Regions from separate parts of the Bradyrhizobium sp. SZCCHNRI3052 genome, predicted to be linked through region 1. Evidence: riboswitches for the same ligand, from Rfam matches in the RefSeq annotation. Region 1 holds a riboswitch; the other holds the start of a gene.
The links. A riboswitch is a leader RNA that binds a small molecule or an ion and turns the genes downstream of it on or off. The one in region 1 is predicted to bind S-adenosylmethionine.
Positions count from the first base shown of each region.

Region 1 (7,321 bases):
CGCGCGATGGGCCTCGACCGCGTTCCCCTCGCCTACAATGGCGCAGGCGTGAAGATCGCGGTGATCGATTCCGGCGCAGCACCAACCCATCGCAATCTGCACGGCGTCACGATCGGCAAGAGCATCGTCGGCAATGATCCCGCGAGCTGGACCATCGATACGATTGGCCACGGCTCGCATTGCGCCGGGATCATCGCCGGCGGGCCTGTCGGCAGCGGCGGAGGCATTCGCGGCTTCGCTCCGGCGGCCGAAATCCATGTCTGCCGGATCTTCCCGGGGGGCCGGTTCAGCGATCTCGTCTCGGCGCTCGACTACTGCATGGAGAACGGCATCGACGTCGCCAACATGAGCCTGGGCGGCGGCGAGCCGTCGCAGATCATCGAGGAGCGGATCCTGCGGGCCAAACAGATGGGCCTCGCCTGTATCGTCGCCGCGGGAAATTCGTCGGGGCCGGTCCAGTTTCCCGGCTCGACGCCGCATTGCCTGTCGGTCGCCGCGATGGGCAAATGGGGCGAGTTTCCCGAGGACAGCTTCCACGCCCAGCAGGCGCTGGACGGCTTCCGCAGCAGCGACGGATATTTTCCGGCCAAGTTCAGCTGCTTCGGGCCGGAGATCGACGTCTGCGCGCCGGGCGTCGGCATCGTGTCCTCGCTGCCGGCCGATGGCTTCGGCGCCTGGGACGGCACCTCGATGGCGACGCCGCACGTCACCGGCCTCGCCGCGCTGGTGCTGGCGCATCATCCCGACTTCAAGGGTCCGTTCGCGACGCGCGACGCGCGGCGTGTGGAGCGGCTGTTCCAGATCCTGAAGGAGACATCGACGCCGCTGCAATTCGGCGATCCCAATCGTGCAGGAGCCGGGCTGCCGAATGCGATGCGCGCCCTCGGCCTGGAGGCGAGCGTGGCCTCCGCGCCCGCGGCCGATCCCTCGCTCGACGTGCTCCGTCGCCTGTTGGGACTGGCGCGCGGCGCGCCGAACGCCGCGACGTCTCCGACGCTGGCGCCGCAGGCGCCGAATGGCAAGCTCAACGGATCCGGTTCGGTTGCCCGGGGCCCGGCAACGACCACCGGCGAGTGGTCCAGCCCGGCGGTCGGTGATCCCAGTCCGGCGCAAATCCGCGACATCATGCACAAGGTCGGCTTGCTGTAGATTGCCGGCCCAGCCACAGCGACGAAGCGGCGTCGTTGCACGACGGGCAGTTTGCGCATGAGCGTCATGCGCGAATTGCCCGTCGTGTTAGTTCGTCGCACGTTTGGCACTTGCGCCGTCGGGCAAATCAGGCGCAGATTTCCGCGCGTCCCGCCTCGCAGCAAGAGGGGCGTATCGCGGTCGTCACGAACGCTGAGTGTGGGATGCGATGGGCGTGTCGGATTGCGCGTGGGGCTTGCCTCGCGCGGACGAACAATTCCGATGCGCACGGTCAAGTCGCGCGGTCCTGGCATCCCGACGCTGATGCCAAGTTTGTTGTGGTGTTCTGCATCACTCGGACGACGGTGGCCAGAAAGCCCGGCGCACCGGGGAGAACGCGAAGCAGCCGTTCAACCATCGCGCAGGGAAGGCCGGGTGTTCCGGCTCGTACCTGTGGTTCCTGCCGCCTGCATTTTTTCCGCAGGCGGGCCATGGGTGCGGCCAGCATCCGGCCTTCCCTGCGCCTCTTCGTTATCGGAGGCAGGACTAATGCAAAGCTCGGGTGTAGACGCACCGCGGGAACGCAGCACTTTGTATCAACCGCTCTCGGCTCTTTGAAAAGTAAAAACCGCCAACCCCAAGCTCGTCATGGCCGGGCTTGTCCCGGCCATGACGTGGAGAGAGCGAGCCATCAACTTAGACCGCGCCCCGCTGCAGCAGCGAGCGCGCTCTACCGCCCCTTCTCCGCCCTGCTCAGCAGGAACACGCCCTGCTCGCCGAACATGTTCCAGAACCACCAGGGCATCGCGACGCGCAAGGGACGGCCGTAACTATCAAGCGCGACGGCGCGCTCCATCTTGACGCCGATCTCATCGCAGAGCTGCACGAAGTCCTTGATGGTGCAGAAATGGATGTTCGGCGTGTCGTACCAGGTGAAGGGCAGATTGTCGGTTCGCGGCATGTGGCCGCCGACGAGCAGTTGCAGGCGCAGCCGCCAGAAGCCGAAATTCGGAAAGGTGACGATGGCGCGACGGCCGATGCGCAGCAGATTCTCCAGCACGACCTTGGGCTGCCGCGTCGCCTGCAAGGTCTGCGACAGGATCACATAGTCGAACGCATCGTCGGGATAGTCGACGAGATCGGTGTCGGCGTCGCCCTGCACCACCGCGAGCCCCTTGGCGACGCAATGATTGACGCCCTCGCGCGACAGCTCGATGCCGCGGCCGTCGATGCCGCGGCTCTCCAGCAGCTGCAAGAGATCGCCGTCGCCGCAGCCGATGTCGAGCACCTTGGAGTCGCGCTCGACCATGCCGGCGACCAGCAGATGATCCGGCCGATAGGCCAGCACCTCGCCGCCGGAAAAGCCGTTCAGCGGCAACACGCCCTGCATGCTCATGGCTCAGCCTCCGTTCGCGGCGTTGAGGCCGCGCGCCTTGCCGGCGGAATCGAGAAAGGCGCTGGCGATCTCGAAGAACTCGGGGACGTCGAGCAGGAACGCGTCGTGCCCCTTGTCGGTCTCGATCTCCGCGAACGACACCCGCGCGCTGGAGGCATTGAGCGCATGCACCAGCGCCCGCGATTCCGCGGTCGGAAACAGCCAGTCGCTGGTGAAGGACACCACGCAGAAGCGGGTCTTGATGCCGCGGAACGCCGCCGCCAGCACGCCGTCATGATCGGCGGCGATGTCGAAATAGTCCATCGCCCGCGTCAGATAGAGATAGGAGTTGGCGTCGAAGCGCTCGACGAAGGACGAGCCCTGATAGCGCAGATAGCTCTCGACCTGGAAATCGGCGTCGAACGAGAACGTCGGCAGTTCGCGGTCCTGCATGCGGCGGCCGAACTTGCGATGCAGGGCGGCATCCGACAGATAAGTGATATGCGCGGCCATCCGTGCCACCGCGAGGCCGCGATGCGGATGAGTGCCCTTGTCGCCGTAGCGGCCGTGGTCCCAGTCGGGATCGGCCATCACGGCCTGGCGGCCGAGCTCGTGGAAGGCGATGTTCTGCGCCGAATGCCGCGTCGCGCAGGCGATCGCGAGATTCGCGAACACGCGGGTGGGATAGGCCACCGTCCATTGCAGCGCCTGCATGCCGCCCATCGAGCCGCCGACCACGGCGAACAACGTGTCGATGCCGAGATGATCGATCAGCATGGCCTGAGCGCGCACCATGTCGGGGATGGTGATGATCGGGAAATCGAGCCCCCACACCTTGCCGGTGGCGGGATTCAGCGAGGCCGGGCCGGTCGAGCCCATGCAGCCGCCGATCACGTTCGAGCAGATGATGAAATAACGGCTCGGGTCGAGCGGGCGGCCAGGGCCGACCAGCGTCTCCCACCAGCCGGGCTTGCCGGTGACGGGATGGCGGTTGGCGACGTGCTGGTCGCCGGTCAGGGCGTGGCAGACCAGGACCGCGTTGGACCTGTCGGCGTTGAGTTCGCCATAGGTCTGGTAGGCGATCTGGAACGGCGACAGGTCGACGCCGCAATCGAGCCTGAGCGGCTTGTCAGCGCCGAACTGCGCGACCAGCGAGCTCGGATGATCGACCTCGTGCGAGCGCTCTTCGGGCGCAATCGTGCGCAGCGCGGAGGTGGGTTTCGGCGTCAGGCCTGTCATGTCTCTCACCCCGGCCATCCGGCAAGGGCTCCCGAACCACGTGACATATCAGGCCATGAAAAACCCGGCCTGAACTGGGGTTCGGCCGGGATCGATAACGTCCCCGGCCTGTTTAGCGAGTTTTTTAACGTGGCTGCAAGCCGGCCGGCTCAAATGACCACGGAACAGGCAGAAACTAGTCCCGCGGGCGCTCCGCGTCAAGGCAAGCTGGGGTTGACCGCCGATCGGGCGCCCCACGGCTGCAAACCAGCCAAGCCTAGGCGGCACAAGGTAAACTTGCTGTTGCGCGCGTCTCCCGCATCGGAGAGAACGACATCCGTTCCAGTCGGCCGCACGTTAACCGGTGGCCTGCGAAGAGTGACCAGCCCATGTCCAACCCGCCGCCTGCCCCGCCTTCGCTTGCCGATTTGCGCAAGGAGATCGACGCGATCGACGAGCAGGTCCATCAGCTCCTGATGAACAGGGCCGACATCATCGACCGGCTGATCAAGGTCAAGAAGACCCAGGAGGTCGGCTCGGCATTCCGGCCGGCGCGAGAGGCCGACATGATGCGGCGCCTGGTGCAGCGCCATCGCGGCATCCTGCCGCTCGACACCGTCGAGGGCATCTGGCGCGTGATCGTCTCGACGTTCACTTACGTGCAGGCGCCGTTCTCGGTTCACGCCGACGTGTCGGTCGGCGAATCCGCGATGCGCGATTCCGCCAGGTTCCATTTCGGCTTCGTGGTGCCTTATGTCGCCCATTTCAGCGCCCAGGCCGCCGTCGAAGCCGTGGCGCGCTCGAAGGGCGATCTTGCGCTGGTGTCGACGACATCGGGGCATACGCCGTGGTGGATCACGCTCGAGCCCGTGGGCGCGCCGAAGATCATCGCCCGGATGCCGTTCATCGAGCGTGCCGACCATCCGGCGGCGCTGCCGGTGTTCGCGGTGTCGCGGGTCGCCGACGACGCGCTCGTGCTGGAGGTCGAGACCTGGAGCATCCGCGTCTCCGGCTGGAATGCGCAGGTGTCGCGCGCGCTGTCGCCGCTGGCCGACGTGGTCGCGGTGCCCGATACCGCCTTCGACGGCGCCGCGCTGCTGGTGTCGATCGAGGCGCCGTCGAACCTCGACAAGATCAAGGCTGCCCTGATCGCGGCGGGCGCCTCGGTCCGCTCGACGGCCCTCGTCGGCGGCCATGCGAAACGCTATACGGTTCCGAGCTGAGACGCCTCGCGCCAGTGATGATTTTCCGGAGTTGATGATGAACCGCCCCGTGCCGAACCCCGGCATCCTCGACATCGCGCCCTACACGCCGGGCAAGAGTCCCAAGCCGGAGCCTGGCCGCAAGGTTTTCAAGCTGTCGGCCAATGAGACCCCGTTTGGTCCCTCGCCGAGGGCGATCGAGGCGTTCAAGAGCGCGGCCACGCATCTGGAAGATTATCCGGAAGGGACCTCCCGGGTGCTGCGCGAGGCGATCGGCCGCACCTACGGCCTCGATCCCGACCGCATCGTCTGCGGCGCCGGCTCCGACGAGATCCTCAATCTGCTGGCACACACCGTTCTCGGCCAAGGCGACGAGGCGATCTCCACCGCGCACGGCTTCCTGGTCTATCCGATCGCGACCATGGCCTGCGGCGCCAGGAACGTGGTTGCCGCGGAGACGGAGTATCGCACCGATGTCGACGCCATCCTTGCCGCGGTGACGCCGCGCACCAAGCTGGTCTGGCTCGCCAACCCGAACAACCCGACCGGCACCTACATCCCGTTCGACGAGGTCAAGCGGCTGCGTGCCGGCCTGCCGTCGCATGTCCTGCTGGTGCTCGACGCCGCCTATGCCGACTACGTTTCGCGCAATGACTACGAGTTCGGGCTCGAGCTGGTGGCGACGACCGAGAACACGGTCGTCACTCATACCTTTTCCAAGATCCACGGCCTCGCGGCGCTCCGTGTCGGCTGGATGTTCGGCCCGGCGCACATCGTCGATGCGATCAACCGAATCCGTGGGCCGTTCAACGTCTCCTCGCCGGCGATGCTCGCCGCGGTCGCCGCGATCGAGGACACCGCGCATCAGCAGATGTCGAAGACGCACACGGAAACGTGGCGCAACTGGCTGACCGAGGAGATCGGCAAGCTCGGGCTGAAGGTGACGCCGAGCGTCACCAATTTCATCCTGATCCACTTCCCGACCGACAAGGGCAAGACCGCGGTCGAGGCCGACGCATTCCTGACCCGGCGCGGCCTCGTGCTGCGCGCGCTCGCCAACTACAAGCTGCCGAACGCGCTGCGCATGACGATCGGCACCGAGGAAGCCAATCGTCTGTTCGTGGAGGCTCTCAGCGAATTCATGAGGGCGAAATGAGCGTCGCGGGGCGGTTCGAACGCATCGCGCTGATCGGCTTCGGCCTGATCGGCGGCTCGATCGCACGCGCGGCGCGGCTGCAGGGCGTGGCCGGCGAGATCGTCACCACCGCGCGCTCGGAGAAGACTCGCGCGCGCGTCGCCGAACTCGGCCTCGTCGACCGCGTCGTGGCGAGTAATGCGGAGGCGGTCAAGGATGCCGACCTCGTCATCCTCTGCATTCCCGTCGGCGCGTGCGGTCCGGTCGCGGCCGAGATCGCGCCGCATCTGAAGCCCGGAGCCATCGTCTCCGACGTCGGCTCCGTGAAGGGCGCCATCGTTCGCGACATGGCGCCGCATCTGCCAGCGCATGTTCATTTCGTGCCGGCGCATCCGGTCGCCGGCACCGAGAATTCGGGACCGGATTCTGGTTTCGCCGAGCTGTTCATCAACCGCTGGTGCATCCTGACGCCGCCGGACGGTGTAGATGCCGACGCGATCGATCGTCTGCGCGCGTTCTGGGCGGCGCTCGGCGCCAAGGTCGAGATCATGACGCCGGATCACCACGACCGCGTGCTCGCGATCACCAGCCATCTGCCGCATCTGATCGCCTACACCATCGTCGGCACCGCCGACGAGCTGGCGCAGGTCACGGAGTCCGAGGTGATCAAGTTCTCGGCCGGCGGCTTTCGCGATTTCACCCGCATCGCCGCCTCCGACCCGACGATGTGGCGCGACATCTTCCTGAGCAACAAGGATGCGGTGCTCGACATGCTCGGCACCTTCACCGAGGACCTCTCCAAGCTGACGCGGGCGATCCGCCGCGGCGACGGCGATGCGCTGTTCGATCACTTCACCCGCACCCGTGCGATCCGCCGCGGCATCGTCGATATCGGCCAGGATTCGGCGGCGCCGGACTTCGGCCGGCCGCTGCCGCAGTTGAAGAAGAGCTGAGGTCAGAACAGCGGCGGGACGCGGGCGACCTTGAACGGACCGAGCACGACGACGCCATCGGAGAAGCGCAACGGGAAGGTCCGCGCCTTGCGCCCTTCGAGGGTGGCCTCCTTGCCGAGCGCATTGATACCGAGCGCGACGCCGACATTGGCGTTCTGCTTGACGACCTTGCCGAGGCCGGGAATGGCGCGGTCGAGCGCACCGAGCAGGTTGTTGACGTCCTGCGACTTCACACCCGGCGCTACGCGATCGAGCGTCCCCTGCGGCACGCCGTTTTCGAGCATCTTGTCGAGACCGAGCGCCGGAATGA
Region 1 covers NZ_JAUETW010000013.1:1,817-9,137, forward strand. Annotated here, with positions in the region: gene QW887_RS27750 (S8 family serine peptidase) at 1-1,149, shown strand, start outside; gene metW (methionine biosynthesis protein MetW) at 1,859-2,524, opposite strand; gene QW887_RS27760 (homoserine O-acetyltransferase) at 2,528-3,742, opposite strand; SAM riboswitch at 3,834-3,913, opposite strand; gene QW887_RS27765 (chorismate mutase) at 4,111-4,944, shown strand; gene hisC (histidinol-phosphate transaminase) at 4,982-6,079, shown strand; gene QW887_RS27775 (prephenate/arogenate dehydrogenase family protein) at 6,076-7,011, shown strand; gene QW887_RS27780 (DUF2125 domain-containing protein) at 7,014-7,321, opposite strand, start outside.

Region 2 (7,321 bases), on a different contig from region 1:
CCTTCATCGCTTGCGTAAAAACTGCGCAGCCCTACATTTCCCCTGCCGGGCCTCGAAGGCTGGCAGCCTTGACGCGGTGCCTGATGACGTCGATTGTCGATCGCCCTGCCGGACCGTCCGCCCCCGCCGCCAGCGCCGCACCCGCGCCGGCTGCGGAGACTGCCGCCGCGGCGAGCGCGGCTGCATCTGCATCTGCATCTGCATCTGCATCTGCATCTGCATCTGCATCTGCATCTGCATCTGCCGTCGCGGCCGCGCCGGCCGTCACCGCTGCACCCGCCACCACCGCTGCGCCTGCGATCACCTTCCCGGCGGTCGGCGAGCGCGAGCTGCGGCTCGACCTGTTTCGCGGGCTGGCGCTATGGCTGATCTTCATCGACCATCTGCCGCCGAACCTGCTGACCTGGTTCACGATCCGCAACTACGGCTTCTCCGACGCCACCGAGATCTTCATCTTCATCTCCGGCTACACGGCGGCATTCGTCTATGGCCGGGCGATGCAGGATGCCGGCTTCATCGTCGCCACCGCGCGCATCCTGCGCCGCGTCTGGCAGATCTACGTCGCCCACGTCTTCCTGTTCACGATCTTCCTTGCCGAGATCTCCTACGTCGCGACCAGCTTCGAGAACCCGCTCTACACCGAAGAGATGGGGATCATGGACTTTCTCAAGCAGCCGGACGTGACGATCGTGCAGGCGCTGATCCTGCGCTTCCGCCCCGTCAACATGGACGTGCTGCCGCTCTACATCGTGCTGATGCTGTTCCTGCCGCTGATCCTGTGGCTGATGCGCTGGCGTCCTGACGTCACGCTCGGGCTCTCGGTCGTTCTCTACGCACTCACCTGGGAGCTCGATCTCTATCTGACGGCCTATCCGAACGGCTTCTGGGCGTTCAATCCGTTCGCCTGGCAGCTCCTGTTCGTGTTCGGGGCCTGGTGCGCGCTCGGGGGTGCCCAGCGCATGTCGCGCATCATCAACTCACCGATCACGCTCGGGCTCTGCGTCGCCTATCTGGTCGCGGCCTTCTGCGTGACCCTGACCTGGTACATTCCGCAGCTCGGCCATCTGATGCCGCGCCGAATCGAGCAGTGGATGTATCCGATCGACAAGACCGACCTTGACGTGTTGCGTTTCGCGCATTTTCTCGCACTCGCAGCACTCACCGTGCACTATTTGCGCAAGGATTGGCCGCTCTTGAAGTCGCCGTGGCTGCGTCCGCTGATTGTTTGTGGGCAACACTCGCTCGAGATCTTCTGTCTTGGCGTGTTTCTGGCGTTTGCGGGCCACTTCGTCCTTGCCGAAGTGTCCGGCGGCGCCATGATGCACGCGGTGATCAGCCTTTGCGGCATCCTCATCATGTGGGGGGTGGCGTCGTTGATTTCGTGGTACAAGCGTGAGGCCGATAAGGGGGCCGCGCGAAAAGGTGCGCGCAGCAACGCCGATCTGGCGGGAGGGGGCTGATGAAGTCCGTCTCGTGGTTAAGGTTGGGTATCGCAGCGCTGGCTGTTTCGCTGGCGGCCTCCGCGCGCGCGGAAGACGCGCCGCAGAACTGCGAGGTGCCGGCCTACCTGCTGACAACCGAGAGCCCGCTCCCGAAGGTTGCAGACGCCGCCAAGAATGGCCGCACGCTGGATATTCTCGTCGTCGGAAGCCGCTCATCCTCCATTGTCAGCACCTCCGACGCAAATGCCTACCCCGCCCGTCTGCAGGCGGCGCTGAAGGACAAGCTGCCGGCCGTCACCGTCAATCTCAGCGTCGAGCTGCAGCCCAAGAAGACGGCCGAGGAGGTCGCGGGCAATCTCGTTAAACTGGTGGAAGGAAAACGGCCTAATTTGGTCATCTGGCAGACCGGCACGGTCGACGCCATGCGGTCGATCGATCCTGATGAGTTCCGGCAGGCGGTCGACGACGGTGTGGCGACGCTGCAGAAGGCGGGAGCTGACGTCGTCTTGATGAACCTGCAATACAGTCCGCGGACGGAAACATTGATCTCCGTGCCGCCCTATGTCGACAACATGCGTGTGGTGGCGCAGCAGCGCGACATCCCGCTGTTCGATCGGTTTGCCATCATGCGGCAGTGGAACGAGCAGGGCGATTTCGACCTGTTCAATCCGACGCACGGGGTCGAGCTGGCCAGGCAGGTTCATGACTGCATCGGCCGGGCGCTGTCGAAGTTCATCATCGACGCGGCGCATATCGGGCCGGCGCAGCAGAACTAGGATTATGTCGTTCATGACGTCGAATGAGTGTCACCGCGTATCCGGGACATGGGAGAAGCTTTCGGCCGTTGCGGTCATTGCCATCGCCCTCGCGCTGAGCCCGCAGAAGGTACGGGCGCAGAGCGCAGCGCCGGCTGCACCCGCCGCGCTTTCCGATGTGAAGAGCTCCGGTCCGAAGCCTCCGTTGATCAGCGAGCTGCGACCGAGCATCGGTCACATTACATTGGCGCAGGCGAACGATCAGATGCGCGGGCCGATCGCCGCGGTGCGCCCGGCGGCCACGACCTCGCCGCCCGCGGCGACGACCGCGCCGGCCATGACCGATGCACAGCCGCCGGCTGCAGCCGGGCAGGCCGTCGCGGCCACGCCGCCGCAATCGCGCAGCATCACCGAGCGGGCGATCGACAAGGTCAAGCAGGTCGCCAAATCGGCCACCGACATCTTCAACCGCGTGCCGTGCCTGCCGCCGAAGGGTGTCGCCAAGAAGAACTTCATTTCGCTGCCGCACGTCGCCAACAAGCTCGCCTCCGGCCTGCCGGTCGTGATCGTCGCCTTCGGCTCATCGTCGACGCAGGGCTTTGGCGCGAGCGCGCCGGACTACACCTATCCGAACCGGCTCGCCGCGCAGTTGCGCCGGCAATATCCCATGGTCGACATCAGCGTCATCAATGCCGGCGTCGGCGGCGAGGATGCGCCGGAGATGATGAAGCGACTGGAGACGTCGGTGATCGACCGGCGTCCGGATCTCGTGATCTGGCAGGTCGGCACCAATGCCGTGCTGCGCGATCTCGATCCGGCCGAGACCGCCAGGCTGGTCGAGGATGGCGTCGCCAAGATCCAGGCGGCGGCCTCCGATGTCGTGCTGGTCGACCTGCAATATTCGCCGCGCGTCAACGAGCGCTCGGAGAACGCCAGCCGCATGAACAAGCTGCTCGGGCGTATTGCCGAGCTGCATCACGCCGGCATCTTCCCGCGCTTCGAGGTGATGCGCGACTGGCACGAGCGCCAGGCGATCCCGATCAACGAGTTCGTGATCTCGGACGGCCTGCACATGAGCGATTGGGGCTATGCCTGCTTCGCCCAGTTGCTCGGCGACGACATCATCCGCTCGGTCGGCCAGGTCAAGCTCGGCATCAACGCACCGGCCGAGGTGCCGACCTATCGGCCGATGTGATCGAGGGCGAGTGGGGAACAGCGAGTAGCGAATAGGGAAAGAGATCCTACTACTCGCTACTCTCTATTCGCCATTCGCTACGCCGCGCTGAGGGCGGCGTCGAGATCCTCGATCAGATCGTCGGCATGCTCGAGCCCGGCGGAGAAGCGGATGAAGCCCTCGCTGATGCCGAGCTCGGCGCGCGCCTCCGGCGTCAGCCGCTGATGCGTCGTCGTCGCCGGGTGCGTGACCAGCGTCTTGGCGTCGCCGAGATTGTTGGAGATGCGCGCGAGCTTGAGCCCGTTGAGCGTGCGGAACGCCGCCGCCTTGCCGCCCTTGACCTCGAAGCCGACCAGGGTCGAGCCGGCGCGCATCTGCTTGCGGACGGTTGCCGCCTGCGGATGGTCCTCGCGGCCCGGATAGATCAGCCGCGAGATCTTCCGATGCGCGGCGAGGAAGTCGGCCACCTTCGCCGCCGTCTCGGTCTGCGCGCGCACGCGCACCGCCAGGGTCTCCAGGCCCTTGAGCAGGACCCAGGCGTTGAACGGCGAGATCGACGGGCCGGTCTGGCGCATGAAATTGTGGATGTGCTCGGCGATGAACGCCTCCGACGACAGGATCACACCGCCGAGACAGCGACCTTGGCCGTCGATGTGCTTGGTCGCGGAATACACCACGACGTCAGCGCCGAGCGCGAGCGGGCTCTGCCAGATCGGGGTGGCGAACACGTTGTCGACGATCAGCCGCGCGCCATGGGCGTGCGCGATCTCGGCGATGGCGGGGATGTCCATCACGTCGAGCGTCGGATTGGTCGGGCTCTCCAGGAAGAACGACTTGGTGTTGGGTCTGACCGCCTTCTGCCACTGGGCGAGGTCGAGCCCATCGACCAGGGTCGACTCGATGCCGTAGCGCGGCAAGAGATCCTCGACCACGTAGCGGCACGAGCCGAACAGCGCCTTGGCCGCGACGACGTGGTCGCCGGCACGGAGGGGAGCCAGGATTGCCGTGGTGACCGCGGCCATTCCGGTTGCGGCCGAGCGGCAGGCCTCGGCGCCCTCGAGCTCGATCATGCGGCGCTCGAACATCGCCGTGGTGGGATTGGAGAAGCGCGAATAGATGAAGCCGGGATCCTCGCCCTTGAAGCGCGCCTCGCATTCCTCGGCGGTGGCGTAGACGAACCCTTGGGTGAGATAGAGCGCCTCGGCGGTCTCGCCGAATTCGGAGCGCAAGGTGCCAGAATGCACCAGCCTCGTTTCGGGACGATAGTGGGCGAACGACGCCGGCGCCTTCGCGGGGGACTTCGACATGTGACCTCCATCGTGGCCACCGCCTTGAGCGATGGGCACAAAAAAACCGGCCTGGGACAAAACCTCAAGGCCGGGATCACATTCGTCCCCGGCCTGTTTAGCGACTTATTTAACGTGGCTGCAAGCCGGCCGGCTCAAATCACCACGGGATAAGTCGTGCTCATAGTCGCAACCGGCCTTTCCGTCAAGCCAGCCATCGGATAACCGGTCAAAAGACCCTATATTGGCTCCATAAGCCGCCGTTCCGGCGCCTGCAAAGGATCAGGTCTTGCCGTTTTCGCTCAGCCCCGACGCCCACGGCATCCTCCCCGATCGCATGATCGTGGCGATGACGGAGGCTGGCCTGATCATCCCCGAATATGATTTCGTCGAGAGCCAGATCCAGCCGGCGAGCCTCGATCTGCGGCTCGGCGACATCGCCTATCGCGTGCGTGCGAGCTTCCTGCCCGGGCCGGGCGCGACGGTCGCCGAGCGCATCGACGAGCTCAAGCTGCACGAATTCGCACTTGCCGACGGCGCGGTGCTGGAGACCAACTGCGTCTACATCGTGCCGCTGTTGGAGAGCTTGGCGCTGCCGAAGGACATCGTCGCGGCCGCCAATCCGAAAAGCTCGACCGGGCGGCTCGACGTGTTCACCCGCGTGATCGCCGACGGCACGCGACGCTTCGACATGATCGGCGCGGGCTATCACGGCCCGCTCTATGCCGAGATCAGCCCGAAGACGTTCCCGGTCCTGCTGCGCGAGGGCTCGCGCCTGTCCCAGGTTCGCTTCCGCTATCGCGACGCGGTCCTGTCGGAGGACGAACTGATCGCGCTGCACCAGGCCGAGCGACTGGTGGATCGCGACGATGCCGATCTCACCGGCGGCGTCGCGCTTTCCGTCGACCTGTCCGGCAGCAATGCGAACGGCAATGTCGGCTATCGCGCCAAGCGCCACACCGGCGTCGTCGACGTCGACCGCCGCGCCGGCTATCCGGTCGAGGAGTTCTGGGAGCCGATCAAGGCACGTCCCGACGGCAGCCTCATTCTCGATCCCGGCGAGTTCTACATCCTGGCCTCCAAGGAGGCCGTGCAGGTGCCGCCGGACTACGCCGCGGAGATGGTGCCGTTCGATCCGCTGGTCGGCGAATTCCGCGTCCACTATGCCGGCTTCTTCGATCCCGGCTTCGGCTATGCCGGCGCCGGCGGGCAGGGCTCGCGCGCGGTGCTCGAGGTGCGCTCGCGCGAGGTGCCGTTCATCCTCGAGCACGGCCAGATCGTCGGCCGTCTCGTCTACGAGAAGATGCTGGCGCGGCCGAATGCGATGTATGGCAGCCGCATCGGCTCCAACTACCAGGCCCAGGGCCTGAAGCTCTCCAAGCATTTCCGTCTCTGAGCGCGGCTGCGTCTGCCGCGCACCCCCAATGCGCCTGCCGCACAGGGCGCGCGCCAGCGCCGTGCTAGGAAAGCGAGAGCAACCGAACGATAACACGGCCGCGGCCTGCGCGGCCGAGCGGGGAGCTGAAATGTCCGAGATCGGCCTGGCCGACAATCCGGTCGGCGAGGGGCGTGCATTGCCGCCCCCCGAGAAGCCGATCCGGAATAAGCTCGTCGACGGCCCCATCCTGCGCACCCTGCTGTCGCTGGCCTGGCCCAACATCATCGCGAACACGGCCGGCACCTGCGTCGTCATCGCCGAGACCTCCTATATCGGCCGGCTCGGTATCGAGGCGCTGGCGGCGATGGCGCTGGTGTTTCCGCTGGTGATCCTGACCATGACGATGTCCGGCGGCGCGATGGGCGGCGGCGTGGCCTCGGCGATCGCGCGCGCGCTCGGCGCCGGCGACGCCGAGCGGGCCTCGACGCTCGCCACGCACGCGCTGCTGATCGCGCTATTGTTCGGCGCGACCTTCATGATCGGCATGCTGGCGTTCGGCCCTGCCTTGCTGGAGGTGCTCGGCGGCCGCGGCGCGGTGCTGAGCCATGCCACGGCCTATCTGCAGATCTTCTTCGGCGGCGCGATCCTGCCCTGGCTGATGAACTCGATGGCTGGCATCCTGCGCGGCACCGGCAACATGAAGCTGCCGTCGTTCATGATCCTCAGCTCGGCGCTGCTGCAGATCGTATTGGGCGGCACGCTCAGCCTGGTCCTCGGGCTCGGCATGCGCGGCGTCGCCGCCGGCGCGCTGCTGGCGTTCTGCGTCAGCATCTCGGTGATGGGCTGGTACCTGTTCTCCGGCCGCGCGCGCGTGCGGCCGAAGCTGCGGGGCCTGAAGATCAGCGGCGCGATGTTCGCCGACATTCTCAAGGTCGGCGCCGTCGCCTGCTTCTCGCCGCTGCAATCCGTGCTGTCGATCGCGATCTTCACGCATATGCTGGCGTCGTTCGGCACCGCCGTGCTCGCCGGCTACGGCATCGGCGCGCGGCTCGAGTTCATGATGACCACGGTCGCATTCTCCGTCGGCATGGCCTCGGTGCCGATGGTCGGCATGGCGATCGGTGCGGGGAGAATCGCGCGCGCCCGCCGCATCGCCTGGACGGCGGGACTGGTGTCGTTCGCGTCGGTGGGCGCGCTGTCGACGCTGATCGCGATCGTCCCGCAATTGTGGGTCGACATCTTCACCCAGGACGAGAGCGCGCGCAGCGCGGGCCGGCACTATCTCC
Region 2 covers NZ_JAUETW010000009.1:109,351-116,671, reverse strand. Annotated here, with positions in the region: gene QW887_RS23555 (OpgC domain-containing protein) at 84-1,460, shown strand; gene QW887_RS23550 (SGNH/GDSL hydrolase family protein) at 1,460-2,218, shown strand; gene QW887_RS23545 (GDSL-type esterase/lipase family protein) at 2,232-3,392, shown strand; gene QW887_RS23540 (O-succinylhomoserine sulfhydrylase) at 3,470-4,678, opposite strand; SAM riboswitch at 4,755-4,834, opposite strand; gene QW887_RS23535 (2'-deoxycytidine 5'-triphosphate deaminase) at 4,947-6,053, shown strand; gene QW887_RS23530 (MATE family efflux transporter) at 6,184-7,321, shown strand, end outside.
Region 2: another riboswitch for S-adenosylmethionine. It lies ahead of QW887_RS23540 (O-succinylhomoserine sulfhydrylase); the one in region 1 lies ahead of QW887_RS27760 (homoserine O-acetyltransferase).